One region of the Arthrobacter sp. 01L42 genome, then DNA from elsewhere that is predicted to be linked to it. Evidence: riboswitches for the same ligand, from Rfam matches in the RefSeq annotation. Region 1 holds a riboswitch; each other region holds the start of a gene.
The links. Region 1 has a riboswitch for thiamine pyrophosphate ahead of AC1DN2_RS14030 (ECF transporter S component). Riboswitches for the same ligand answer to the same signal wherever they lie in the genome.
Positions count from the first base shown of each region.

Region 1 (7,077 bases):
GCGGCTGGCTGCCGCCGTGGGGCGTCGTGCTGGTGGTGGACCAGTTCTCCTCCCTCATGCTCGTGGTGTCCTCGGCCGTGAGCCTTGCGGTGCTGATCTACGCAACGGGACAGGGCATGGCCGACGGCGACCGCGACGCGCCGGTCTCGATCTTCCACCCGACCTACCTGATCCTCGTGGCCGGGGTGTCCAACGCCTTCCTCACCGGAGACCTCTTCAACCTCTACGTGGGCTTCGAGATCCTGCTGACGGCCAGCTACGTGCTCATCACACTCGGCGGGACAGGCCCGCGCATCCGGGCCGGCGTGACCTACGTGGTGGTCTCCGTCGTGTCCTCGGTGCTGTTCCTGATCGCGATCGCCATGATCTACGGCGCCACCGGAACCATCAACATGGCGGACCTCGCCATCAAGCTCGGCGACCTCGACCAGGGCACCCGGACGCTGCTGCACGTCATGCTGCTGGTGGCCTTCGGCATCAAGGCCGCCGTCTTCCCGCTGTCCTTCTGGCTCCCTGACTCCTACCCCACCGCCCCGGCCCCGGTCACCGCGGTGTTTGCCGGGCTGCTGACCAAGGTGGGCGTCTATGCGATGGTCCGCACGGAAACGCTGCTATTCCCGGGGGATGCGCTCAACGCCCCGCTCATGGTCGCGGCGCTGCTGACCATGGTGGTGGGCATCCTCGGCGCCCTGGCCCAAAGTGACATCAAGAGGCTCCTGTCCTTCACCCTGGTCAGCCATATTGGCTACATGGTGTTCGGCCTGGCCATGTCCACCGTGGCCGGTCTGGGCGCCGCGGTGTTCTACGTGGCCCACCACATCACTGTCCAGACCAGCCTGTTCCTGGTGACCGGCCTGATTGAACGCCGCGGCGGCAGCTCGTCCATGGACCGCGTGGCAGGACTGGCCAAGCTCTCCCCGGTATTGGGGGTCCTGTTCTTCATTCCCGCCATGAACCTCGCCGGAATCCCGCCGTTCTCGGGTTTCCTGGGCAAGCTGGGGCTGCTTCAGGCAGGCGTGGAACTGGGGACGCCGCTGGCCTACGCCCTGGTGATCGGCGGCGTGCTGACGAGCCTGCTGACCCTGCTGGCGATCGCGAGGGTCTGGAACCGGGCGTTCTGGCGCAAGCCCGGGGACGCCGAACACCCCGATCCGGTGCTCCTGGCAGCGCCGGCCGACTCCGCCACGGGTGACCGGGCCGGCAAGACGAATGTGACCCTGCTGCCCCGCACCATGGTGGGCTCCACCCTGGGCCTGGTGGTCTTTGGCGTGGCCCTGACGGTCTTTGCCGGGCCGCTGTTCAGGGTGGCCGACCAGTCCGCCCAGGAGATGCTGGACCGGACCTCCTACATCCAGGCCGTGCTCGGCCCGGACGCGCCCGTGCCGCCGGTGCCCCCGTCGCTCCACCCGGTGCAGGTCCGGGAGGGCGGCGGAAAATGAACCGGAAAAGGATCTCGCTGCGCCAGGAACTGCCGCTGCTGGTCTGGCTCGTCTTTGTCTGGGGCGCGCTCTGGCAGAACTTCAGCCCGGGCAATCTCCTCTTCGGCGCCCTCATCGCGGTGCTCGTGGCGCGCATTTTCTATCTGCCCCCGGTGGAACTCGGCGGCCGCTTCAACGTGCTCCGCGCCGTGCCGTTCGCCCTCATCTTCCTCGGAAAAGTCGTCGCGGCAAGCTTCCAGGTCCTGTACCTGGCCGTGGTCCGCGGCCCCAACGTGGTCAGCGCAGTCGTAGCCGTGCCGCTCCGAAGCCATTCGGACCTCCTGGTCACGGCCACCGGGCACGTGATCTCGCTGATTCCCGGGTCCCTCGTGGTGGAGGTGGACAGGTCGACGTCCACGCTCTACATCCACGGCATCAACGTCCGCAATGCCGAGGACGCGGCCAAGCTGCGCAAAGAGGTCCGGGACACCGAGGCCGGGCTGATCCGGATCATGGGGACCAAAGCCGAACTTTCCGCCCTGACACAGGAGACCGCCGCATGATGCAGACCGTCCTGACGGTGACCGCCGTCGTACTGTCCCTGGCCGCCGCGGGGGCGATCGTCCGGATCGCGCGGGGGCCCTCGCTGCTGGACCGGGTTCTGGCCGCCGACGTGCTGCTGGCCATCTTCGGCGCGGCCCTGTGCATCGACATGGCCGCCAACCGGCACCTGAACAACCTGATGCTGCTCGTTGCGATTTCCCTGATCGGATTCGTCGGCTCGGTCACCGTGGCCCGGTTCGTGGCCGACAGGCGGGAGGGCGTCCGTGAATCCTGACACAGTGATCGACGCCGTCTCTGCCGTGTTCATGGTGACCGGAGCCCTGATGTCCCTCGCGGCCGCCATCGGGCTGCTGCGAATCCCGGACCTCATGAGCAGGATGCACGCGGCCACCAAACCGCAGGTCCTCGGCCTGTTCCTGCTGCTGGCGGCCCTTGGCCTGCAGATGCGCACCTGGTCGGTGTGGCCCGTCCTGCTGGTGGCCTGGCTCTTCCAGCTGCTCACCGTCCCCGTGTCCGCTCACATGGTGGGTCGGGCCGGCTACCGGACCAAGCACCTGCACCCGGAGCTGCTGAGCTCCGACGAGCTCGAGGCGGTAGTCCAGAAGGCCGCCCAGCAGGCGGCCACGCACGGAGCGGACGACGACGACCGCTGAGCCCCGTCCGGCCAGGCGGACCCGTCCGGGGCATTCGACGGCCGCGGCGGGCGCCGCGGCCGGTCGGGTCAGGTCAGACGACGTCCTGGGTCTTGGCGAAGCGGGTGATCGCGCGCTGGGTGCCGCGGTTGGCGAGCACCTGGATGATGGCGCTGACCGAGGCGGAGATCAGGGCGAATGTCAGGGCCGAGCGCAGGGTGGTGGGAACGTCGTCCTCCTGGCCCTTGGGCGGCTTGTTGCCCGTGGACTTTTCCCACATGGTGTCCACCAGCTTGGTGCCGGCAAAGCCGGCCAGGAGGCTGACGCCGGTGCCGAGCAGCTTGATGAGGATGTTCATTCTTCGGTCTCCTTGGGACGGGAACGGTTTTCCCCTAGCCTAGCGTTCCGGGGTGAGGACCATCCGCAGGGCCTCGACCACGAGTTCGTGATCCGCCTTCTGGGGCAGGCCGGAGACGGTGACGACGGCGACGGCGCCCGTGCCGCGCACGTAGATGGGAAACGCCCCGCCGTGGGCGGCGAACTCCGACTGATCCCACCAGGCGTTGTCCTCGATCCTTCCGCCGGCGGCGCGGGCCCGGAGGCCCACCAGCAGGGACGGGACCTCGTACCGCATGGCGGTGCGCTTTTTGGCGTTGATCCAGCGCTCATTGTCCGGTGTGGCGCCGTCCAGCGCGGCGTGGAAGAGCACCTGCTCGCCTTTGGTGATGTCGACGGCGATGGGCAGCGAGCGTTGCCTGCCCAGCTCGACAAGGAGGAGCCCGAGGTCCAGGGCGTCATCCTTGCTGAACGACGCGAACTGGAGCGCCTCTATCTCGGCCAGCACGCGGCCAATGAGCGCCGCCAGGGAACCCCGCGGCTGCGGCTCATTGGAGTCGGGATCGTATTCCCCGGAGGGATCTTGGGTGACCGGTGTGTGCGACAAAATATTCCAGCTTTCCGGTGGGTGACGAGGCCGCCCGCTGGCGGGTCCGGGGGTCCGGCACGACGACTCTACCAAGAGGGTTTTCCGGGCCGCCGGGACTGCCGCCGTCCGGTCCACGATTGTGACGGCACACCACTGAAATCCCGGCCGTCCGGGTGTAAACTGAGCCAGCCCACAAGGGCGAAAATAATTACGACAGGGGAGCGCCGCCGTCGGGCATCGCCGGAACAATCCGGGGAAACCTTTGGTGGGCGCTGAGAGTGCGGACAGCCGCAGACCCTCGAACCTGATCCGGTTAGTACCGGCGCAAGGGAGTCGAGTTCTCAGGATGCGCGGAGGGCGGCGGAAGCCGAGACCGGCCGGCGCACCCTCCCCTCCTGTTCCTCAGGAGGACGACATGACAGATATTTCAGCACAGCATGGTTCCGCCAGCCGTTCATCCGCCCGGCGCAACTACAGCTGGCGCGTGGTGGACATTGTGGTGGCCGCGTTGATCGCCGTTGCCGGCGGCGTCATTTTCTGGGCCTGGTCCCAGGGCGCGAACCTGATCTCGACTCCGGTCAACGCGGTCTACCCGCCGTTGAGCGGACTCTACGCCGGCGGCTGGATGATCCCGGCAGTGCTGGGCATGCTCATCATCCGCAAGCCGGGCGCCGCGCTCTTCTGCGAAACCGTCGCGGCCACCGGCGAGCTCATCATGGGTTCGCAGTACGGCACCACGGTGCTGATCTCCGGCATCCTGCAGGGCCTCGGCGCCGAACTGGTCTTCGCGGCCTTCCTCTACAAGAAGTTCAACCTGCCCGTCTCCGTGCTGGCCGGCGCCGGCGCGGGCCTCTTCTGCGGCCTGAACGATTCCTTCCTGCCGTGGGGTTGGAACATCGCCTACGAAGCCGGCGACAAGCTCGCCTACATCGTCTTCACCACGATCTCCGGCGCAGTGATTGCCGGCGGACTGGCCTGGCTCGCCACCCGCGGCCTGGCGAAAACCGGAGTGCTGGGCTCCTTTGCCTCCCGCAAGGCCGCCACGGAGCCCGTCTTCTCCTGAGCCCCGTCGCTGAATCCTGCAGAGAATCATGAGATCTTCACCGGGCGTCCGGCCGGCCGCCGTCACGGCCCGCGGCTGGGGCTGGCGGCATGCCGGACGAACCAGGCCCGCCGTCAGCGGCCTTGACCTGGACATCCAGCCGGGGGAGCGCGTGCTCCTGCTGGGGCCCTCCGGCGCCGGCAAGTCGACGCTGCTCCACGCCCTGGCCGGCGTTCTGGGCGACGGCGCGGCCGGCGCCGGCGCGGCTGGCGACTCCGGCGACTCCGGCGACGCCGAAGATGCAGACGAGACCGGCAGCCTCCTGATCGACGGTGCCGCGCCACGGGCGCAGCGCGGCCGCGCCGGGCTGGTGCAGCAGGACCCGGAAACGCAGGTGGTGCTCTCCCGCCTCGGCGACGACGTCGCCTTCGGGGCGGAGAACCTCGCCGTCCCGGCGGCGGAGATCTGGCCGCGCGTGCGAGAGGCCCTCGACGACGTCGGGCTGGGACAGCTGCCGCTGGACCACCCGACGGCGGCCCTCTCCGGCGGCCAAAAGCAACGGCTGGCGCTCGCCGGGATCCTCGCGATGCGGCCAGGGCTGCTGCTGCTCGACGAGCCGACCGCCAACCTCGACCCCGCGGGCGTCCTGGAGGTCCGCGACGCTGTGGGCCGCTGCCTGGACAAGACAGGCGCCACGCTGGTGGTCGTGGAGCACCGGGTGGGGGTCTGGAAAGACCTGGTGGACAGGATCGTGGTGCTGCAGCCAGAGTCCGCCACGGACTCCGCGGTCTTGATTGACGGACCGCCGGACCGGGTCCTGGCCGAGGCGCGGGACATGCTCATCTGTGCGGGCGTCTGGGTGCCGGGCTACGTCCCGGCGACGCGGATGCGGACACCGGCGCGGGGCGCGGGACAGACTCTGCTCGCGGCCGACGCGCTCGCGGTGTCCCGCGAACGGCCGCGGCGGGCCGGGCTGCGCGACGGCTTCCGCACCATCGCGCCGCGTCCGGTCCAGTCCGGGGTCTCGGTCCGGGTCCGCGCCGGCGAGGCGCTGACCATCACCGGACAGAACGGCACAGGGAAGTCCACCCTGGCGCTGACGCTGGCCGGTCTCCTGCGGCCCGTCGCGGGAACAGTCTCGGCCACGGCGGAGCTGAGCAGCCCCGCCACCGGTCACTCCAGCGGTCGCTCCAGTGGCCGCGTACGCGACGGCGCCGGACCCGATCCCTACCGGTGGAAGGCCCAGCAGCTGATCGCCAGGATCGGAACCGTCTTCCAGGAACCCGAGCACCAGTTCGTTACCGGCAAGGTCCTCGACGAGCTCATGTTCGGCCCGCGCCACCTCGGCTACGGCGAAGACCGCGTGGACGAACTGCTGGAGCGGCTGCGGCTGACGGAGCTTGTGGACGCCAACCCCTACACGCTCTCCGGCGGCGAGAAGCGGCGACTTTCGGTAGCCACTGTGCTGGCGGCGCACCCCCAGGTGCTGGTCCTGGACGAGCCCACCTTCGGCCAGGATGCCAATACCTGGGCCGAACTCGCCTCGTTCCTCTCCGAGCTCCTCGACGCCGGCACCGCCGTCGTGTCCGTGACGCACGACGCCGAATTCAGCGCCGTCCTCGGCGGTGCCGAACTCCGCCTCCGGCCACGGGAAACCGCCGCCGCGGACGCTCCCGGCCCGGATCTTGAGCTGCAGGAGGGGGCCTCGCCTTGAGGGACGCTCTGAGCCTGCGCGGCAACCATGCGCTGCTGACCCGAGCCAACCCACTCGCCAAGTTCACGGCGGTCACCCTGATCACCATGGTCCTGGCGCTCTCCATTGACTGGGTGTCGGCGTCGGTGGCGCTGGCGTTCGAACTGCTGCTCCTGCCGCTGGCGGGCCTGACTGTGGCCTTGCTGTGGCAGCGCGGCTGGCCGCTGATCCTCGCGGCGGCGTTGGGCGGCTGGAGCACGGCCATCCTGGCGCCCGATTCCGGACCCGTCCTGCTCGATGCGGGGATCTGGTCCGTCAGCGCCGGTTCCCTGCAGCTGGGGATCGGCTTCATGCTCCGCGGGCTCGCGATCGCATTGCCCGCGGTGCTGCTGATGAGCTGCACCGACCCCACGGACCTGGCCGACGCCCTGGCCCAGAACGCGAAACTGCCGCACCGGTTCGTCCTGGGCACCCTGGCCGCGATGCGGCTCGTCGGAATCATGGCCGAGCAATGGCAGACCATCGGTATGGCCCGGCGGGCCCGCGGCGTGGGCTCGAGCGGCAACCCCTATCAGCGGTTCCGCGCCACGCTGGGCCAGAGTTTCGGCCTGCTGGTGCAGGCGATCCGGAGCGCCTCGCGGCTCGCGGTAACCATGGAGGCCCGCGGCTTCGGCGGTGCCGCCCGGACCTGGGCCCGGCCCTCCACGTTCAGCGGACTCGATGCCTGGGTGCTGCTGGGCGGGCTCGGCATCGCCGCCGCCGCCGTCGCCGCGGCCCTCGGCGCGGGCACCTGGAACCTCGTC
Region 1 covers NZ_JBFTSL010000015.1:55,716-62,792, reverse strand. Annotated here, with positions in the region: gene AC1DN2_RS14060 (Na+/H+ antiporter subunit D) at 1-1,439, shown strand, start outside; gene AC1DN2_RS14055 (Na+/H+ antiporter subunit E) at 1,436-1,981, shown strand; gene AC1DN2_RS14050 (MrpF/PhaF family protein) at 1,978-2,256, shown strand; gene mnhG (monovalent cation/H(+) antiporter subunit G) at 2,288-2,635, shown strand; gene AC1DN2_RS14040 (DUF4235 domain-containing protein) at 2,709-2,972, opposite strand; gene AC1DN2_RS14035 (heme-degrading domain-containing protein) at 3,012-3,557, opposite strand; TPP riboswitch at 3,745-3,888, shown strand; gene AC1DN2_RS14030 (ECF transporter S component) at 3,955-4,602, shown strand; gene AC1DN2_RS14025 (ABC transporter ATP-binding protein) at 4,631-6,295, shown strand; gene AC1DN2_RS14020 (energy-coupling factor transporter transmembrane component T family protein) at 6,292-7,077, shown strand, end outside.

Region 2 (7,077 bases), on a different contig from region 1:
GGCCCTTGGCGAGGTCCGCGGCATGGGCGGCGATCTTGTAAGTGATCACGCCCGTCTTCACATCGTCCTTGTTCGGCAGCCCGAGGTGTTCCTTGGGCGTGACGTAGCAGAGCATGGCGGTGCCGTAGCGGGCGATCTCGGTGGCGCCGATCGCCGAGGTGATGTGGTCATAGCCCGGTGCGATGTCCGTGACGAGCGGCCCGAGTGTGTAAAACGGGGCGCCCTTGCAGAGTTCCTGCTGGCGCTCCACGTTTTCCCGGACGAGGTGGAAGGGCACATGCCCGGGACCCTCCACCATGACTTGCACGTCGAAGTCCCAGGCCCGCTGCGTGAGCTCGGCCAGGGTGTCCAGTTCGGCGAACTGTGCCGCGTCGTTGGCATCCGCCGTCGCGCCCGGCCGCAGTCCGTCGCCCAGGGAGAACGCGACGTCGTAGTGTGCGAAGATCTCGCACAGCTCATCGAAGTGGGTGTACAGGAAGTTCTCCCGGTGGTGCGCCAGGCACCAGCCGGCCATGATGGAACCGCCGCGGGACACGATGCCGGTGACCCGGTTGGCCGTCAGGGGCACATACCGCAGCAGCACGCCGGCGTGGATGGTCATGTAGTCCACGCCCTGCTCGCACTGTTCGATCACGGTGTCCCGGAAGATCTCCCAGGTCAGGGCGTTCGCCTCACCGTTGACCTTCTCCAGCGCCTGGTAGATCGGGACCGTTCCGATGGGGACGGGGGAGTTGCGGATGATCCACTCGCGCGTGGTGTGGATGTCGTCCCCGGTGGAGAGGTCCATGACGGTGTCCGCGCCCCACTGCGTGGCCCACTGGAGTTTGTCGACCTCCTCGGCGATGGAGCTGGTCACGGCGGAGTTGCCGATATTGGCGTTGATTTTCACCAGGAACGACTTGCCGATGATCATCGGCTCGGATTCGGGGTGGTTGACGTTGTTGGGAATGATCGCGCGGCCCGCGGCCACCTCGCTGCGCACCAGCTCCACATCGCAGTTCTCGCGCAGCGCGACGAACCGCATTTCCGGGGTGATGACACCGTCCCGGGCGTAGCGCATCTGCGTGACGGTCCTGCCCTCAGCGGCCCGGCGCGGCACCGGCCGGCCGCCCCGCCACTCGGCCGACGCCGCACCGCGGCGCACCGCCGATTTGCCGTCGTCGAGCAGCTCCCGTTCACGGCCGGCGTAGGGTTCGGTGTCCGCCCTGGCCTCAATCCAGGGGGTGCGGAACGGCTCCAGCCCGCGGACCGGATCGCTGCCCGGTCCGGCAGTGCGGTACACCCGGAACGGCGGGTTCCGGATGCCGCCCGGGGAGGGTTCCAGGGCGATCTCGGTCACCGGCACGCGGATGCCGTGCTCCGGATCCGTGCTGAAGGCCAGCGAGTGGGACTTCAGCGACTGCGTGGTGGCTGCGGACTGAATTTGGACAGGGCTGTGCTGTGTCACTTGGGTGTTCACGGAAAAGCTCACTTCCTTCGCCGGCATTACCCGGACAGGTTCAACGGTCGCAGGCTGCGTCAGCCCGATCTCAGCCCCTGCAGGGGCACCCGTGTGGTCGTAGACGAAACTACCACGCACCTCCGGCCGGCCCTCGAGTGTGACGCGGACGGCGGACCGCGGTGTTAGCGTGGCACGGTGACTCTGCCCAGGGCCGTGCCCCGCATCCGGATGGCGACGCCGGAAGACCTCCCGGCGCTGCCGGTTCTCGAGGCCTCAGCAGACCGCATCCTCGAAGCGGAGCTGGGGAACCAGACGCTCCCGGCTCCGGAGTTGACGGCGCCGGTTGAGCCGCTCTTCATACTTGTCGCCGGAAACCCGCCCGTAGGGTTTGCCCGCGTTGACGAGGTCGGCGGCCAGGCCCATCTGGAACAACTCTCCGTGCAGCCGGACTCCGCCGGGCGGGGGATAGGACGGTCCCTGGTGGAGGCGGCCCTTGATGCGGCCCGGAGCCGTGGCTATTTATCGATGACGCTTTGCACCTTCGCAGGCGTCCCGTTCAATGCGCCGTTTTATGCGAGCTGCGGTTTCGAGGAACTCGCCCAGCCAGGACAGGCGTTGGGCGCCCTGCGGATCCACGAAGCGCAGCTGGGGCTGGACGGTCTTGGCCGGCGGATCGTCATGCGGATTAGGCTTTAGGTCATGACCGGCATCATCGAGTTCAGCGGCCCCATCCTCACCGCGGCGGACCAGGAACGCCGCGGGCTCTGGTCGGTGGGCGGCCTGCTAACCTTCCGCCGTCCGGCCGCCGCGCCCGACCTCGTGCTGGACGGCTGGGTCATGCCCGGCCTCGTGGACGCGCACTGCCACATCGGCCTCGGCCCGGGCGGGGACGTTACCGAGGACACCGCGGAATCCCAGGCCCTGGCGGACCGCGACGCCGGGACACTCCTGGTCCGCGACGCCGGCGCCGTCCACAACACACGCTGGCTCCAGCAGCGCGCGGACCTGCCCCGGATCATCCGCTCGGGCCGGCACCTCGCGAGGGCCCGGCGGTACCTGCCGGGCCTGGCCGTCGAGGTCGAGCCGGAGGATCTCGTCGAGGCCGTGCGGAAGCAAGCCCGCGCGGGCGACGGCTGGGTCAAGCTCGTGGGGGACTGGATCGACCGCGACGCCGGCGACCTCGCCGCCAGTTTTCCCGCCCGGACGGTCAAGGACGCCGTCCGTGCCGCCCACGATGAGGGGGCCCGCGTCACCGCACACTGCTTCGCCGAAGACACCCTGGATGACATGCTCGATGCCGGGATCGACTGCATCGAGCACGCCACCGGGCTGCTGCCGCGGCACCTGCCGCGCTTCCTCGAACAGGGTGTTCCGATCGTGCCCACCCTGATCAACATCGCCACGTTCCCGGACATCGCCGCCCGGGCGGCGGCCAAGTTCCCCCGCTACGCAGCCCACATGCGCTCGCTGTGGGAGCGCCGGGCGGAGCGGATCCTCGAAGCCCACGAGGCCGGGCTGGCGATCTATGCCGGTACCGACGCCGGCAGCGTGATCAGCCATGGCAGGATCGTGGACGAGATCCAGGCCCTGCACGCCGCCGGCCTTTCCGCCGCTGCCGCCCTCAACGCCGCGAGCTGGTCCGCGCGGACCTGGCTCGGCGCGGAGTCCATCGGTGAAGGGGCAAGCGCTGATGTCCTCGTCACGGCCGAAGATCCGCGGAGCAATCCGGCCACGCTCCGCCGGATCCGGCATATCGTGCTGCGTGGGCTGCCGGTAGACCGGGTGCCAGTCCATGTTTTGGAATAAATTGAAGCTTCAAGTAATTTATCTTTATGTAGAGTCGCCGAAGGCCGGTGGCTACAGAATCCACGGAGCATTGCCATGACCGCAGAAGCCAGCACCCAGGACCTCCTTCCTGCCGAACTCACCATGGGCACCGTGATGCTCAAGGTCGGCGACATGAAGCTCATGACCGACTACTACCAGCGCGCCCTCGGCCTGGAGACTGTGGCCGAACAGGACGGCGGGCTCTACCTTGGGCGCCAGCAGAAGCCGCTGGTGCATCTGGCGCCTGCCCCGGGCCTGAATCTACCTTCCCGCGGCGAGGCCGGGCTCTTCCACACCGCCCTCCTCTTCGAGGACCAGCACTCCCTGGCGGCCACCATCGCCACCGCGGCCCAGTACGAGCCCCAGTCCTTCACCGGCAGCGCGGACCACCTCGTCAGCGAGGCGTTCTACTTCAACGACCCCGAAGGCAACGGCATCGAGCTGTACTGGGACCGGCCGCGGGCGGCGTGGTCCTGGGAGGGCAAGAACGTCGTCATGGACAGTCTCGCCCTGCCGCCGCAGCGCTACCTGCAGCAATACCTGACCGAGGAGTCCGTGGCCGGCCAGCGCCAGGCCGCCGCCGGCGTCGGGCACGTCCACCTGCAGGTCGGCGACGTCCAGTCGGCGCATGATTTCTATGTCGGCACGCTCGGCTTCGAAAAGACCGCGGGCTGGCACGGCCAGGCGCTGTTCGTCTCGGCCGGCGGCTACCACCACCACATGGCCATGAACGTCTGGAACAGCCGCGGCGCGGGCCCCCGGCGCGACACGCTGGGCCTGGGTGAAGTCCTCATCGAGGTGCCCTCCGGCGACGACGTCGCGGCCCTGGCCGACCGGCTCAAGGTTGCCGGCGTCGAATCCCACCACACCGGCGCCGAGCTGCGCTTCGAGGATCCGTGGCGCAACCGGATCCGCGTCGCCGTGCGCTAGAAGTTCTCCCCAGGCACGCTGGTCGCTGGACATGTCCAGCGCGCACAGCTCCCCCCGGACATGTCCACTCTTCGCCGGCGGGAACGCTGGGCATGTCCACTGCTCGCGGCCGGGAATGGACATAGTGGCCATATGTCCAGTGCTCAGGGTCAGGGGAGGGCATGCCCATCGGGCCTTGGTCGGGTTCCCGGGCCAGCGAGGGACATGTCCACTCTTCGCCAGCAGGACACATGGGACATGTCCACTGTTCCCAGGCAGGACGTCGGAGCATGCCCATTGCTCGCAGCCGGGAATGGACATAGTTGCCATATGTCCAGTGCTCAGGGCCAGGGGAGGGCATGCCCATCGGGCGGGGCGGGGCCGTGCTGAAGCGGCTAGGCTGAAGCGACGCCGAAAACAGCGGTCTGCGGACCGCCGAACCCTAAGGACCAGCTGCATGGGATTCACCGAACTCTTTGTGTCCACCCACGAAGAAGCCCTCAAGCGCGCCGGCGCACTGGAAGGCGGCGGCCCGGCCGCCCCGGGCGCCGTCCGCATCCCGGAGATCAGCGATTTCGAGGTGGAGCGGCTGGGAGACCTCGCCGGCGTCGCCGTGCACGCCCCGGGCGCGGACTATGAACTGGCCATGGTCGACGTGGCCAGCGACTCGCTGCTTGGCGTCCCGGCGGCAATGGTCCGCACGCTGGCGGAACTGCTCAGCTATGAAACCGAAGGGGAGGGCGAGGTCCTGGAGGATGTCGCCGCCAACTGGGCGGCCGAGGAGGACATGCCCTTCGGCCCCGACGAGGCCCGGGACTACGTCCGCCGGATCGCCGAGCTCGCCGCCGGCGTCGACCCCGCCACCAGGTCCGGCCTCTACGTCTGGACGTCCTGACCGGCCCTCGAGGCCGCTTCCAGGCCGCGCGCTGGTGCGCCGGGCACGTGTCAAGTCGAAATCCTGCCGGTGATCTGGCACAATGAACAGGTACTCGATCTGCGTGGCCCCTCTCTCCGCGTCTGGATCTTGTCCTTTAGAACCCCCAAGTACGGCCCGCCCCACGGGTGCAGAACGTCGGGCTCGACCCCGTTTCAGAAACAGGAGTGACCACAAAAGTGGCCGTAAAGATTCGCCTTAAGCGCTTCGGTAAGATGCGCGCACCGTACTACCGCATCGTCGTCATGGACTCACGCTCCAAGCGTGATGGCCGTGCTATCGAAGAGATCGGCAAGTACCACCCGACCGAAGAGCCCTCGTACATCGAGGTCGACACGGACCGTGCCCAGTACTGGCTCGGCGTCGGCGCACAGCCGTCCGAGCAGGTCGCCGCGATCCTGAAGATCACCGGTGACTGGCAGAAGTTCAAGGGTCTCCCGGGCCAGGAGGGAACCTTGAAGACCAAGGCTCCCAAGGCTGCCTTCGTTACCCCGGAAAAGGGTTCCGTGATCATCCCGGAAGCCATCACCAAGAAGGCCAAGAAGGACGAAGCTGCCGAGGCTCCCGCCGACGCCGCCGAAGCAGAGACCACCGAGGCTGAGTAAATTGCTGGCAGAAGCGCTCGAACACCTGGTCCGCGGGATTGTTGACAGCCCCGAGGACGTCAAGGTCAGTGCGAAGAACAACCGCCGCGGGGAAACCCTCGAGGTGCGCGTTCATCAGGACGACCTCGGACGGGTGATCGGCCGGCAGGGCCGGACCGCACGCGCATTGCGCACTGTGGTTGCGGCGCTGGCGGACGGCGAGCCGGTCAGGGTCGACGTCGTCGATACCGACCGCCGCCGGTAACGCGTTCAGCACTACTTGTCTTGAGTCCGGCCCCTTCACCAGATAATGGTGGAGGGGCCGGACTGTTTTCCCGTAATTCCGCACCAGAGAATACAGAATCACCAACCCCGAACAGAGGAACAGATGCAGCTCCAGGTGGCACGAATCGGCAAGCCCCACGGCATCCGCGGCGAAGTGACCGTCCAGGTGCTCACGGACGCGCCCGGCGACCGTTTTGTCCCCGGCACGCAGTTCATCGTTGAACCCGCCTCGGCCGGGCCGCTGACGGTGTTCAGCGCCCGCTGGAACAAGGACATCCTGTTGCTGGCCTTCGATGAGATCGAGACCCGCAACGAGGCCGAGGGCCTGCGCGGCGCCAAGCTGTTCATCGAAACCGAAGACATCGGCGCCGAGGACGACGACGAGGGCTGGTACGAGCACGAGCTCGTGGGCCTGGAGGTCCGGGTGGGCAGCAACGTGGTCGGCAAAGTCTCAGGACTGCACACCCTGCCGGTCCAGGACCTGCTGGTGGTCACCACGGATGAGGGCAAGGAAGTCCTGATCCCGTTCGTCGAACAAATTGTGCCCGAGGTCAACGTGGGTGAAAAGTACGTCCTCGTCACCCCGCCGCCCGGACTGTTCGAGGTCAACACCGACGAGAATCCTGAAGCCCAGGGCACCGCCGCCGAGAACTCCGAAGAGCAGGGCATCGCGTAGATGAGAATCGACGTCGTCAGCATCTTTCCGGAGTACCTGGCCCCGCTGGAGCTGTCGCTGATCGGCAGGGCCCGCCAGGACGGCCTGCTGGACCTCAAGGTCCATGACCTGCGGGACTTCACCACCGACCGGCACCGCACGGTCGATGACACCCCCTACGGCGGCGGCGCCGGCATGGTCATGAAGCCCGAACCCTGGGCTCAGGCCCTCACCGCCGTGGCCGCCGGGCGGTCCGGGGACGCAGGGGACGCCGGCGCACCTGACGACGCCGGCACCCCCGGCACTCCAGAGTCTGCCGGCCCGGAAGATGCCGCCAAGCCTGTCCTGATCGTCCCGTCGCCGGCGGGGGAGCGCTTCACCCAGGCCACCGCCCACGAACTGGCCGAGGAGGACCAGCTGGTCTTCGCCTGCGGGCGCTATG
Region 2 covers NZ_JBFTSL010000001.1:398,080-405,156, forward strand. Annotated here, with positions in the region: gene thiC (phosphomethylpyrimidine synthase ThiC) at 1-1,459, opposite strand, end outside; TPP riboswitch at 1,455-1,562, opposite strand; gene AC1DN2_RS01680 (GNAT family N-acetyltransferase) at 1,637-2,137, shown strand; gene AC1DN2_RS01685 (amidohydrolase family protein) at 2,141-3,247, shown strand; gene AC1DN2_RS01690 (VOC family protein) at 3,323-4,198, shown strand; gene AC1DN2_RS01695 (hypothetical protein) at 4,635-5,072, shown strand; gene rpsP (30S ribosomal protein S16) at 5,291-5,716, shown strand; gene AC1DN2_RS01705 (RNA-binding protein) at 5,718-5,960, shown strand; gene rimM (ribosome maturation factor RimM) at 6,084-6,656, shown strand; gene trmD (tRNA (guanosine(37)-N1)-methyltransferase TrmD) at 6,657-7,077, shown strand, end outside.
Region 2: another riboswitch for thiamine pyrophosphate. It lies ahead of thiC (phosphomethylpyrimidine synthase ThiC); the one in region 1 lies ahead of AC1DN2_RS14030 (ECF transporter S component).

Region 3 (7,077 bases), on a different contig from region 1:
CCGCGCCTCCCGCATCTTCCCGCCCCACATCCGCAAGGCCATCACGGCCCGGGACCAGGGCTGCGCCTTCCCGCAATGCACCATCCCCGCCCCCTGGTGCGAGGCCCACCACATCACCTACTGGTCCCGCGGCGGAACCACCGGAACCGGCAACGGCACCCTGCTCTGCTCCCATCACCACCACGTGATCCACAAGGAACACTGGAGCATCCAGATGCGCACCGGCATCCCCTGGTTCATCCCGCCACCCCACCTCGACCCCGCCCGGACACCCCGCCGGAACACCTACTTCCGCCTGGAGTGACCCCGTGGCCGCCGCGTGACAGACGCCCTGACGGCAGGGTGACCGCGTGGCTCGAACGGCAGCGGCCCGGACGGCCGGGTGGAACAGATACTTCCGCCCCCACCAGTAGCGCCCCGCGGCGCTTACGGCTAGTCCCGCCGACACGTCACCGCCTCCACCGCGCGCAATATCGGCTGCGACTTCGACATGATCCCCGTCGTCCTCGGCGGCGAGGGCCAGGTCCTGGACACCGGCCGAATCTCTCCGCGTCCGGGGGCGAAGCCCACCCAATCACGTAGTAGTTCCGCGCCGGAACCACTGGGCTGGACAACGGGACAGGTCGATAATAAGAGCTCTGGGAGCGGTGGTTATTCCTCAGAGAATCTTGCGCCGAAGACTCACGATTGCAACGCAGTTAGGGCTGCGATAGTTTGTGCCTTGAACGACACAATCATGTGGAACCTGGGACGCCACTGTTAGGTGGCGCTCAAGTGTGGATATGAGCCACGCGCGTACTCTTTCAAGAAGGGTTTCGCTCGATGGCAAGCTGCACCAAGATCACCTACTCCACCCCCTGGCACGCGAACCGCGCGCTCAAGGAAATCATCCGGCAGGGCTCGTCATCTGGGGGCAAGTTGCCCGCGAGCGTATACCCATGCGGAGGCTGCAAGGAATGGCACCTGACCTCGAAAAGGGCAGCTGGAAAGGCAAAGAAGTGGCAACGCCATTCTTCGTGAAAGTTTCACCAGCGCGCTAATGGGACCCTGCGTACTCGCACAACCACGTGATCCACGAGGACTGTGGACCATCCGGATGCGGACCGACGGCATACCCGGTTCGTCCCCGCCGCACGTCGACCCGGCCGGGCCGGACCGGGCCGGGCCTACCGATGATCGCGCCGGCGCGTCATCAAGAGCAAGGGTGATCAGGAGGTCCGGCCGGCGCAACCAGATCAGCCCCGCCGGCCGAGCGGGCGTTAGAGGAACTCGGCCCGGCCTTCCATTGCCGAGGACGCCAATGCGTGTTCCCGCCGCGGGATCCTGCCGGCCGCTTTCGCCAGCCTGCCGGCGATGACGGCATGTTTGAAGGCCTCGCCCATGAGCACCGGATTCTGCGCACGGGTCACCGCCGTAGCCAACAGCACGGCGTCGCAGCCGAGTTCCATCGCCAGGGCAGCGTCCGAGGCCGTGCCGATCCCGGCATCCAGCACCACGGGCACGGACGCGCGCGAGACGATCAGCTCGATGTTGTGCGGGTTCAGGATGCCCAGTCCGGTGCCGATCGGGGCGCCCAACGGCATCACGGCCGTCGCGCCGAGGTTTTCGAGCCGGAGGGCAAGCACGGGGTCGTCGTTCGTGTAGGCGAAGACCTTGAAGCCTCGGGCCACGAGCTGTTCGGTTGCGTCCACGAGTTCGACGGCGTCCGGCAGCAGTGTGTGCTCGTCGGCAATGACTTCGAGCTTGACCCAGTCCGTTTCCAGGGCCTCCCGCGCCAGCTCGGCGGTAAGGACGGCGTCCTTGGCGGTGAAGCAGCCTGCCGTGTTGGGCAGTACCCGGATCTGATGGTCCTCGAGCAGCTGGAACAGCGAGCCCGTCTCCGCCGGCGAATAGCGGCGTATCGCCACCGTGGTCAGCTCCGTCCCGGACGCCACCAGCGCCGCCCCGAGCCCGTCCAGGCTCGGCGCACCGCCGGTTCCCATGATGAGGCGGGAGCCGAGCCTTACGCCGTCGACCACGAACGGATCGGCCACCGCACCGGTCATGGGGACGGCCTGTGCTCCTGCGAACGTCGTCTCGTTCATGCTGGTCATCCTCCTTGGACTGCCGTGACAAGTTCGACGTCGTCGCCGTCGGCGAGCGCCGTGGCGTGCCACTGGCTGCGCGGCACCACTTCGGCGTTGCGGGCGACGGCGACACCGAGCTTCCGCCCGTCGGCGGCGCGGCCGTCGGGGCCGATGCTCCGGCCAGTGAGCTGGCTGACGAGTGCGGAGACGGAGGCGCCGTCGGCGACGCTCTGATCCGTTCCGTTAAGTCGGATGTTCATGCTGCTTCCTTCTTAGGGCTGTCCCCGGACGTAACCGGGATGCGGGAAAAACGGTCGGGGCGGAACCCGGCCCAGCGCGGGTCCGGCGTGAAATCCATGAGTTGCCGGCACACGGCGGCAGCGGCGGGGGTCAGCAGGACGCCGTGCCGGAAGAATCCTGTGGCGATAATGAGTCCCGGGACGTCGCCGCCGTCCGCTTGTGCGACCCGCCCCAGCAGCGGGGCATTGTCCGGGGTTCCGGGCCGCGCCCGCGCCGTGGCTTCCAAAAGCTCCAGCTCGGCGACCGCAGGCACCAGCTGCTGGGCATCCCGCAGCAGCTGGTAAATGCCGCCGGCGGAAACTGCGTGCGGATCCGACGGTCCATCCTCCCGCTGGGTGGCCCCGATCACCACGGTGCCGTCCTGGCGGGGGACGATGTACACCGGGATGCCGCGCACCATGCCCCGCACGGTGGCCGTGAGCAGCGGTTGCAGATGCGGAGGCACGCGGAGCCGGAGGATGTCGCCGTAGACGGGCCGCAGCGGCAGCGCCAGCCCGGCCGGTAGCTCCTCGAGCGCGGCGGCGCCGAGCCCGTTGGCGACCACGGTCTCGGCAGCCCGCACGGTACCGCCGCCGGCCAACCGCACACCCGCCACCTGTCCGTCCTGCCACAGCAGTCCTGCCGCGCGCCGCCGGACGAAGCTGCCGCCTTCCGCACCGAGCACGCCGGCGAGCCGGGTGATCAGCAGGCGGGGGTCCACCTGGTGGTCGGCCGGGATGTCGAAGGCACACGAGATGCCGGGACTCAGGAGGGGCTCCCGGGTGCGCGCCTCGCGCACTGTCAGTGGCTCCACGGCCAGGCCGCATGCCTTCTGGACTTCCCTCAAGTCCGCGAGGGCGCGCCGGTCCGCCGCGTCGGCCCCCACCGCCAGGGTCGGCGTCGTTAAGTAGCCGGTACCCGCCGGGGAATCCGCGCCGGCGGCACCGGCGTCGAGAGCCGCAGCGAATCCTGGCCACAACCGGGAGGCCTCAAGCATCAGTTCCAGGAGCTGTTCCTCCTGGTAGTGCAGTTCACTCACGGGGGCCAGCATGCCGGCCGCGGCCCAGCTGGCTCCGCTGCCGGGAGCATCATCGATCAGGACCACGGATCGGCCCGAGCGGATGGCCTCGAACGCGATGCCATGGCCGATCACCCCGCCGCCGATCACGGCCACGTCGGCAGTCGTATCCCCCGCGGTGATTCCCTCTGCGGTACCGGGCCCTGTGTCACAAACCTGGGCGGCGGCGTCATTTGCGGCTCCGGCTGCACGGCCTGCTCGTGTGCCCATGAAAAATTCCTTCCCTACGCCGGTACTAGCCGGATCAGGTCAAGCGGTCGGCTCTGACGCCCTCTCAGCCGGGCAGCGGCGACATGGCTGCTGCGGGCTCCCGCGGTATGCGCCCAGTTTAGAGGAACTAGGCTGGTCCCATGAGCCAGGACCCTCTCCACACCACCGCCCGCCTCTATCTCTGCACCGACGCCCGCAGGGACCGCGGCGACTTCGAGGACTTTGTGGACGCCGCCTTCGCCGGCGGCGTGGACATCATCCAGTTGCGCGACAAGTCGCTCGAGGCCTCCGAGGAGCTGGAACTGCTGGAGGTCCTGCACACCGCGGCGCAGCGCCACGGGCGGCTGTGGGCCGTCAATGACCGGGCGGACATCGCCTCCCTGTCCGGGGCTCCGGTGTTCCATGTCGGTCAGAAGGACATTTCGCTCGACGCCGCCCGCGGCTTTCTCGGCAAGGATGCCGTGATCGGCCTGTCCACCCACAGCCCGAAGCAGGTGGACGCCGCCATCGCTGCCGCGCCAGGCCGCAAAGGGCTCGATTATTTCTGTGTGGGCCCCGTGTGGGCGACGCCCACCAAGCCCGGACGCGCCGCCGTCGGCCTCGATCTGGTGCGCTACGCCGCCCAGGCGATCGGCGGGGCGGACGCGGAGGGAACCGGCAAGGTCGACGAAAGCGTGCTGCCGTGGTTCGCGATCGGCGGGATCGACCTCAGTAACGTGGAGCAGGTAGTCGATGCCGGTGCCCGGCGGATCGTCGTGGTCCGGGCGATCACCGACGCCACTGATCCGGCCCACGCCGCCGGAGCCTTGCTGGCGGCGCTGGACGCCGCCGCATCCTAAGCAGGTCCCCAGCCCGTAATGCCGGCCGGCACTGAAACTATCCGGCGAGACCCAGCTCCGTCATCCGGCGCGCGTGATTCGCTGCAAGTTCGGCCGCCAGGCCATTGACCAGCGCCCGGGCGCCGGCGTCGTCCAGCCCCGACAGTCCGCCGAGGAACGCGTGCTCAGCGCTGACACGCTGGGCGTGGTTCAGTACTTCCCCCAGCAGACGCCTGGCCCACAACGCCAGGCGCGACGCCAGCCGGGGGTCATCGGCCAGGGCCGCCTTGATGCGCGCCTGCAGCACGGCCGTGGACTCACCGGTGGAGCGGACCTGCCCGATCAACTCACGGGTCGCGGCGTCGACGTACCGGCCCACGACGCCGTAAAAGTCCGCGGCGACCGTGTCGATCACGTAGGCCTTCATGAGGGCCTCGTACCAGTCCGACGGGCGCGTGCGTTCGTGGAAGTGGTCCACCGAGGGCTGGAACGGCAGCATGGCGGCCTCCGTATCCAGGCCCATGTGTTCGAGCCGGATTCGGACGAGTTCGTAATGCTGGAACTCGACCACCGCCATCCTGCCCAGCAACGCACGGTCATGCAGCGTGGGCGAATACCGGGCACTCGAGGACAGCCGCTCGAAGGCGGAAAGCTCGCCGTACGCCAAGACTCCCAGCAGGTCGGCAAGGAAGCTGTTGTAGAGGGCAGGATCGTCCGCAGTTGCGCTCATCATCCAAGACTAATAGCGGAAATCGGGCTACCCTGATTTTCGTGTCACATCATCGCCTGACCCCCAGTGTCCACGAGCAGCAGAACCAGCTTGCCGGGGCACTCAAGGCGTTGCGCACCACGCTGGAACTGCCCGGCCCGTTCCCCGAGGATGTGCTGCGCGACGCGGAGGCGGCGGTGGCCGAGCACAAGCTCCCGGACCTTGACCTCACGCACGTCGAGTTCGTGACTATCGATCCGGCATCGTCCACCGACCTGGACCAGGCCCTGTTTATCGAACGGAGCAACGGCGGCTACAAGGTCTTCTACGCCATCGCCGACGTCCCCTCCTTTGTCGCCCCGGGCGGGGCGCTGGACGCCGAGACCCGACGCCGCGGCCAGACCTTCTACACCCCGGACGGCCGGATTCCGCTGCATCCGGAGATTATCAGCGAGGCCGCCGGCAGTCTGCTCGCCGGGCAGCTGTGCGCGGCGTTCGTCTGGGAGTTCGAGCTCGACGCCGCGGCAGAGGTCGCCTCGGTCCTCGTGCGCCGGGCACAGGTCCGCAGCCGCGCGAAGCTCAACTACAAAGGCGTCCAGGCCCAGCTCGACGCCGGCACCGCGGCGCCCGTGCTGCAGCTGCTGAAAGAAGTAGGCCTCAAACGGGTGGAACTGGAACGACTGCGCGGCGGCGCGAGCCTGAACATGCCGGAACAGGAGATCCAGCAACTGCCCGACGGCGGCTACCGGATCGTAGCGGCCCCGCCGCTGCCGGTGGAGGACTGGAACGCCCAGATTTCACTCATGACCGGGATGGCCGCCGCGGCGCTCATGCTCCAGGGCAAAGTCGGCATCCTGCGCACCATGCCCGCCCCGGACGAGGCATCACTGCGCCACTTCCACCGGCAGACCCACGCCCTCGGCAAGCCCTGGGACGGGGAAATGCGCTACGGCGAGTACCTGCGGACCCTTGACCCGACGGACCCCCGGCAGCTGGCCATTGTGCATTCGGCCGGGATGCTCTTCCGCGGTGCCGGATACACACCCTTCGACGGCACAGTGCCCAACGCCGCCGTCCAGTCCGCCATCGGCGCGGCCTACGCCCATTCCACGGCACCGCTGCGGCGGCTGGTCGACCGCTTCGTGCTGGTAATCTGCGAGGCCCTGAGCAACGGCACCGAAGTTCCTGCCTGGGCCAGGGCCGCGCTGCCCTCCCTCCCGGCGATCATGGCTACCTCGGACCAGTTGGCGGCAAAACTGGAGCGGCTGGCGCTGGACACCGTTGAGGCGGCCCTGCTCGTCAACCACGTCGGCCAGGAATTCGACGCTGTCGTCATCTCCGGTCCCAAGCCGGCCAAGGGCACCAACGGCACCAGCAACGGCAACGGCGGGAAGACCAACGGCAACGGAAACGGCCCGTCCGGGATCGTCCAGATCGCCGAGCCCGCCGTGACCGCACGCTGCCCCGGCGAGCTGGAACCGGGCACCAAAGTCCGGGTCCGGGTGGTGTCCTCGGACATCGTCACGCGGGAAATCCAGTTGGAGCTCGTGGGCTGACGGCCGGCTATCGGTCCGTTGACGGCCCGCTGGCCGTCCTCACGCCGTCCCCACGCCGTCGCCAGCCAGCGCTCCCGGCCGCCCTCCCGGTCACTTCCCGAGGCGCAATCACCCGCCCAGTCGAGGATCCACGCCTTGTACAGCTAGACTGAAGAGGTAGAAATGGATGCCCGGTCGTTGATTTCCATGATTTTCGAATTCAACAAGCCCGCCCCTACGCGATCTTGAGATACACCCGCTGGTCCCCAGTGCCAGCATTTAGATAGCCCGCGATCGGCTTCCACTGGAATTGCTTGCGCGCCTGAGCGTGCTCCGGAACGGCCACCACGGCCGGCCCCGTTGAGCAAGCAGCGCAGCCCAA
Region 3 covers NZ_JBFTSL010000010.1:145,714-152,790, reverse strand. Annotated here, with positions in the region: partial or broken gene AC1DN2_RS11125 (DUF222 domain-containing protein) at 1-304, shown strand, start outside; gene AC1DN2_RS11120 (thiazole synthase) at 1,260-2,084, opposite strand; gene thiS (sulfur carrier protein ThiS) at 2,090-2,326, opposite strand; gene thiO (glycine oxidase ThiO) at 2,323-3,633, opposite strand; TPP riboswitch at 3,627-3,747, opposite strand; gene thiE (thiamine phosphate synthase) at 3,774-4,472, shown strand; gene AC1DN2_RS11100 (ferritin-like fold-containing protein) at 4,510-5,184, opposite strand; gene AC1DN2_RS11095 (RNB domain-containing ribonuclease) at 5,223-6,716, shown strand.
Region 3: another riboswitch for thiamine pyrophosphate. It lies ahead of thiO (glycine oxidase ThiO); the one in region 1 lies ahead of AC1DN2_RS14030 (ECF transporter S component).

Region 4 (7,077 bases), on a different contig from region 1:
TTCCTCCAGCCTTATGTAACCTGCGCGCGCGGGGTCGTGCCATAAGTCCCGACATGGGCCCGGACCCTCTCACCGAAGAGACGGCTAAGGCCAATGCCCAGCGCGAGCATTGGCCTTAACTGTCTCTTCGATGCGGTTGGGGCGTTTAGTAGCCGGAGGTTCCGATGAAAACCTGGATGAAGGCGAAGAAGATCGTCGCGACGACGGCGACGTACAGCAGCGCCGTAATGATCCAGCCGGAGTCGCCGATCACCTTGGTGGGACCGGCGGGCAGGGCAATCACGCCGTGGGAGATGTTCCGGACGCTCACCCAGACGAACAGCGGGATCATCACGGCCCAGACGATCATGCAGAACGGGCAGAGGATGTGGATGGCGTACAGGGCCTGGGACCAGAGCCAGACCACGAACGCGAAGCCCAGCGTCACGCCCGCCTGGAGCCCCAGCCAATACCACCGGGAAAACCGGGCGCCGGCGAGGATACCCATGGCCGTGGTGATGATCACGGCGAAGGCGACGATTCCGATGAACATATTGGGGAAGCCGAACACGGAACTCTGCGGTGTCTGCATGACCTGGCCGCAGGAGATCCACGGGTTCACGTCGCAGACCGTGACGTGGTTCGGGTCCTTCAGGACCTCCAGCTTCTCCAGCACCAGGGCCCCGGATGCGAGCCAGCCGATGACGCCGGTGATCAGCAGGAGCCAGGCGAACGGGCGGTCGCGGGTCATCGTGGGAAGGGGCCGCGCCGCGGGGGCCGGGCCGGAACCCGGTTGGTGCACGGTCGCGTCGCCGGCGGTGCTGGAGATGCTGGGCATGGAAATTGAGTCCTTTTTTAGTCGTCTTGACCGGGTGCTTCTTGCCCCGATTGTAACGCCGGAGGCTGAGCAGCGCCGGAGAACGGCCCCGGCCGCCGCGCCCGGCTGCACCTGTTGCACTTCCGGCCCCGCCTGCCCCTGCTTTCACGGCTCCTGTGAGACAATGATCGTGGCTGGAACCCGATCCACATCCGGATTCCGGTCCGGCGATTTTGTTTCAAGACCGCCAATGATGAGCAGGGAGCTGCGGATCCTCTGATTCCAGCTGTCCCGCAATGCCATTGGACGGCACCTGGTTGTGGCGTGTAGGTCAACGGGTTCCAAAACAATCTCGCCGGCCCTCCAGGGCTGCCGCACCCCACTGCCGGTGCGAACCTGAGGGTATCCAATTGACTTCTGTCAATGCCTGCGGGTGTTGACGCATATTTGCCCCAAGGGGCGCCGAATGTGGCGGCGCATCAGGGGCAGGAGTGTCGCCACATATGGATAATGACCAGGTAGTAGCCGGAAACGAAGAACTAGTAGTCACCGGGGAAGCGCAGGGAACTGCTGAAGCAGAGGCTCCGGTAGCGCCGAAGAGGGCCGTACGGACCCGCCGGAAGGCGCCCGTCGCCAAGGTCAACGCCGCGGAGGCGGCCGAGGCTGTCGCCGAAGCCGCGGCCCTGGCCGACGCGGCCGGTTCAGATGAGCCCGTCCGGGGCCGCCGTAAGCCGGCCAACGTCGAAGCAGCCGGATCTGAAACTGTTGAACCCGAAGCTGCTGTATCTGAAACTGCTGTATCTGAAACTGCTGCAGCCGAGACTCCGGCCAAGGCGCCCGCGCGGCGCACCCGGACCCGGAAAGCTGTAGCAGCCCCGGAACCGTTGCCTGCCTTCGCCGGCGACGCCGAAGCCGGCGCACCTGCCGCGGCAGAGGCCCCCGCAGCAGCTGGCACTGACGCAGCTGCCGCCGCAGAAGCCCCCGCACAAACGGCCGCAGAGACGGTTGCGGAAAAGCCGGTCCGGCGCCGCGCCAGCCGTGCCAAGGCCGCCCCGAAGACCGAAGACGCACCCGCAGCAACGCTCCCGGCCGAAGAGGCCCCCGCGGCGGAAGCACCCACCGCGGAAACCGCCGCAGCCCAGCCTGAAGAGCCGGAAGCCCGCCCCGAGGAAAGCCCGGCCGCGTCGCTGTTCATGGAACCGGGTGCCCTCACTTCCGTCATCTTCCAGGCCCCGGACCTGAGCACTGTGGTGCGTCCGGCCCCCGTTGCCGCCGCAGCAGCTGAGCCCGAGGACGAGGAAGGCGACGAGGACGAGGACGCCGGCAACCGCCGTCGGCGCCGCAGCCGCGGCCGGCGCGGCCGCACCCGCACCTCTGCCGAGTCCGACACCGAGTCGGAAGGCACCGAAGAAGAGGGCGACGAAGGTTCCGAGGTAATCCTTGAAGACGGTGTGACCTCCCGCCGCCGCCGCCGCCGTCGCCGTGGAGACCAGGACCTCGAGCTGACCGGCGGGGAAGGCGACGATCCGCCCAACACGGTGACCCGCGTCCGTGCGCCGCGTGCCATGGCCGAGGCGCCGGTGAACAACCGCGTCACATCCGTCAAGGGCTCCACCCGCCTGGAAGCCAAGAAGCAGCGCCGCCGCGAATCCCGCGACACCGGCCGCCGCCGTACCGTCATCACCGAGGCCGAGTTCCTGGCCCGCCGCGAGTCCGTGGACCGCCAGATGATCGTCCGCCAGCGCGACGACAGAATCCAGATCGGTGTCCTTGAAGACGGCGTCCTGGCCGAGCACTTCGTGTCCAAGACCCAGCAGGACTCCCTGATCGGCAACGTCTACCTGGGCAAGGTCCAGAACGTGCTGCCCTCCATGGAAGCCGCTTTCGTGGACATCGGCCGCGGCCGCAACGCCGTGCTCTACGCCGGTGAAGTGAACTGGGAGTCCGTCAACCTCGAGGGCAAGCAGCGCCGCATCGAGAACGCGCTAAAGTCCGGCGACTCCGTGCTGGTCCAGGTCACCAAGGACCCGGTCGGCCACAAGGGCGCCCGTCTCACCAGCCAGATCTCACTGCCCGGCCGGTACCTCGTGTACGTGCCCGGCGGTTCCATGACCGGCATCTCCCGCAAGCTGCCCGACGTCGAACGCAACCGCCTCAAGCGGATCCTCAAGGACCGCCTGCCCGAGGACGCGGGCGTCATTGTCCGCACCGCGGCCGAGGGAGCTTCCGAGGAAGAGCTGACGCACGACATCAACCGCCTCCGCGCGCAGTGGGAAGGCATCGAGAGCCAGTCGACGTCCACCAAGATCCTCGCCCCCGAGCTGCTCTACGGCGAACCTGACCTGACCATCAAGGTGGTCCGGGACGTCTTCAACGAGGACTTCTCCAAGCTGATCGTCTCCGGCGAGGAAGCCTGGGACACCATCGAGGCCTACGTCACCTACGTCGCGCCGGACCTCGTGGGCCGGCTCGAGAAGTGGACCAAGGACACGGACATCTTCGCGGCCGGGCGCATCGACGAGCAGATCCACAAGGCCCTGGACCGGAAGGTCTTCCTGCCCTCGGGCGGTTCGCTCGTGATCGACCGCACCGAAGCCATGACCGTGGTGGACGTTAACACCGGCAAATTCACCGGCTCCGGCGGCAACCTCGAGGAAACCGTCACCAAGAACAACCTGGAAGCGGCCGAGGAAGTCGTCCGGCAGCTGCGCCTGCGCGACATTGGCGGCATCATCGTGATCGACTTCATCGACATGGTGCTCGAATCCAACCGCGACCTCGTGCTGCGCCGCATGGTGGAGTGCCTGGGCCGGGACCGGACCAAGCACCAGGTGGCCGAGGTGACCTCGCTGGGCCTCGTGCAGATGACCCGCAAGCGGATGGGCACCGGGCTGCTGGAAGTCTTCGGCGAACAGTGCGAAACATGTGCGGGCCGCGGCATCGTCACCCACGACGAGCCGGTGGAGCACCGCCGCGCCAACACGGTCGCCGCGGAGCACTATGTGCCGCGCACCGAGGCGCAGCCTGCTGCCCGCCCGGAACGCAAGAGCCGTCGCCGCGGCCGGGGAGGCCAGGGCGGAGAGACCGCGCCGGCCGCACCCGCGCCCGTCCACGCCGAACCCACCGAGGCCGAACGCCACGCCAAGGCCGAGGCCACCCGTGCCGCGCTGGCCAACATCGCTGCCGCAGCGCACGCCGCGCACCTGCACGACGGGGAGGCAGCCGCAGCCAGCGACGCCGGGGCCCGCCAGGCCGCCGTCGACGCCGTCACGCAGCTCGCAGCCGCCGACGAGGCAGCCGGCCGCCCCGCAACGGTGCTGACGTTTGGCGGCGAGCAGGTGGCCCTGCCCTTCGTCGAGCACGCGGAGGACGCGCCGTCACCGGCCCTGACCCTGGACCTGCTGACCGAGGCCTTCGCAAACCTGGGCGAAGCCGAGGCCGGCAAGCCGGACCAGGCCGCCGGCCTGGCGGCCGGTCAGGCAGCAGCTGTTGCCGCACCGGAAGCCACGGCGCCCGAGGCGCCGTCGGCCGTCCGCGCTGCGGAGGCGCCGGCGTCACGCACAGCTGACACCACGACGCTGCGCGGCCGCCGCGGGCGCCGCAACCGGAGTGCCAGCCGCGCCCAGGGCGCAGCCAACGAAACCTCCGTGGAGCACCGCGAGGCAACCCGGCCGGCCGCGGCCGGATCGGTCCACGAGGCCAAGGCTCCCGCTGCGGCCGGGCCTGCGTCCATCCCGGCCGGCAACGAGCCGATCATCCTCGGCGTCGGCGTGCCGGCGTCGGAGCTGTAGTCCTCCGCGACTGACCACGTCCCCGTCCGGTCATTATTTCGACAGGTCGGGCCGCGGGTCCGGGTCATGGCAGACGTAACATACGTCCGCCCGGGCCCGGGCCCGCTCGTGCGTTAACGGGTCCTCCGGGTGGCAAGGGCTAGGCTGGAACACTGACACGGGGTGCCGGGCATCGGGCCGGCTGAGATCCAGACCCGTTGAACCTGTCCGGTTAGCACCGGCGAAGGGATGTCTTCCTTGTCCGCGAAATCGAATCCGTCCGAGTTCCTCCCGCCCAATTTTCTGCACAACGAGTCTCTGCCGGCCCCGCCGCGCATTCCCCGCGTGCTGGCCATCGCCGGCTCCGATCCCTCCGGCGGGGCCGGAATCCAGGCCGACCTGAAGAGCATCGCGGCGAACGGCGGCTACGGCATGGCCGCCATCACCGCCCTGACAGCGCAGAACACGCAGGGCGTGCGCGCCGTCCACGTCCCCCCGGCGGCGTTCCTCACGGCGCAGCTGGACGCCATCAGCGACGACATCGGCATCGACGCCGTCAAGATCGGCATGCTCGGTGACGCCGCCGTGATCGACGCCGTCCGCGGCTGGCTGGAAAAGGTGCGCCCCGCCGTCGTGGTCCTGGACCCGGTGATGGTCGCCACCAGTGGTGACCGGCTCCTGCAGGAATCGGCCGAGGCCGCCCTGCAGGCCCTCCTGCCGCTGGCGGACCTCATCACGCCCAACCTCGCCGAACTCGCCATCCTGCTCAAGGAACCCGTCGCTGCCGACTGGTCCGAGGCCCTGGCGCAGGGCAAGCGGCTGGCCGCCCTGACCGGCACCACCGTCCTGGTTAAGGGCGGACACCTCCAGGGCGCCGAGCCGGGGGACGGGTATGCCCACGACGCCGATGCCCACGACGTCGACGGCACCGGCGCCGGCACCGGCTGCCCGGATGCGCTGGTCAACACCGGCGGCCTGCTCGGCCAGGAAACGGTGGTGGTGCCGGGGGAGCGGATCGCGACGCGCAACAGCCACGGCACCGGCTGCTCCCTGTCCTCGGCCATGGCCACCGTGCAGGCCCGGGTGGGGGACTGGGAAGCGGCGCTGCGGGAAGTCAAGCCGTGGCTGCTGGGCGCGCTCCGCGAAGCCTCGGCCCTGGACGTCGGCTCCGGCAACGGCCCGGTCCACCACTTCCACCACCTGCAGCACCTCCAGGGCGGGCAGGGTCCGGCGGCGGGGGAGTTCGCCGCAGCCCTGCGCGCAGGAGCCGCGGGCCATCTTGAGGCGATCTACGCCCTGGACTTCGTCCGCGGGCTGGCCGACGGCACCTTGCCCGAGCACGAGTTCGCGTACTACCTCGCCCAGGACGCCATCTACCTCAACGGCTACTCCCGGGTCCTGGCCCGGGCCGCGGCGATTGCCCCCACCGAGGCCGAGCAGCTGTTCTGGGCCCGTTCGGCGCAGACCTGCCTGGAGGTCGAATCCGAGCTGCACCGTTCCTGGCTCAGCACGCGCCTCACGGCCTCCACCCTGGGCCCGGTCACGAAAGCGTATGTGGACCACCTGCTGGCCGCCTCGGTCTCCGGCAGCTATGGCGTCCTCGTGGCGGCGGCGCTGCCCTGCTTCTGGCTCTACGCCGAGGTCGGTTCCACGCTGCACCGGGAGTTCCTGGCCGGTGGCGCCCCCGGGGAGCACCCCTACGCCGGCTGGCTGCGGACCTACGCCGACGAGGACTTCGCCGCCGCGACCCGGCAGGCCATCGCGTACACGGACACGGCGGCCGGGCGGGCATCGGAGAGCGAGCGGCAGGCCATGGCCCTGGCTTTCCGGCAGTCATCGCGCTACGAAGTGGACTTCTTCGACGCGCCGCGGCTGTACGCCTGACGCGAGCTGGTCCGGACTACCGGTACGATGGTGGGGCACGGTTCCGGAAGTCGTTGCGGCAACACAGCTCAAGATGGTCAAGATCCCGGCCAAGAACATTGGCAGGGACTTTGCATCAAGATGTTGTGGCGCCTATCACGGACTACCCGCCGGAACCAGCCTCATTTGCGGCCGAAGACAAAATTAGCGTATTCTAGATCTTCGGTGCTTACGCCAACACTTGGGTTATGACCCTGAGAACGGTCCGCTTGGAATTCCAAATGGATTTGTTCCGGGGATAGCTCATGGGTTCCCCCGGGGAATCCACCGGCGTTGAGGCACAGCGTGAGCCGGTCCAAAGAATTTGGCCCCTGGTTCCGCACGCAAATCTAGTAATAAACGTCGAGAGAAGTGAGTTCCCCAGTGGTGTACGCGATTGTCCGCGCAGGCGGCCGCCAAGAGAAGGTTTCCGTTGGAGACTTCGTTACCCTGAACCGCGTCCCCGGTGGAGCCGGCAGCACCTTTGAGTTGCCCGCACTGCTCCTGGTGGACGGTGACAAAGTCACGTCTGCTGCTGCGGACCTGGCCAAGGTAACGGTTACGGCTGAGATCCTCGAAGACCTCCGTGGTCCGAAGATCGTCATCCAG
Region 4 covers NZ_JBFTSL010000008.1:161,644-168,720, reverse strand. Annotated here, with positions in the region: gene AC1DN2_RS09520 (vitamin K epoxide reductase family protein) at 146-817, opposite strand; gene AC1DN2_RS09515 (Rne/Rng family ribonuclease) at 1,300-4,587, shown strand; TPP riboswitch at 4,736-4,833, shown strand; gene AC1DN2_RS09510 (bifunctional hydroxymethylpyrimidine kinase/phosphomethylpyrimidine kinase) at 4,903-6,450, shown strand; gene rplU (50S ribosomal protein L21) at 6,853-7,077, shown strand, end outside.
Region 4: another riboswitch for thiamine pyrophosphate. It lies ahead of AC1DN2_RS09510 (bifunctional hydroxymethylpyrimidine kinase/phosphomethylpyrimidine kinase); the one in region 1 lies ahead of AC1DN2_RS14030 (ECF transporter S component).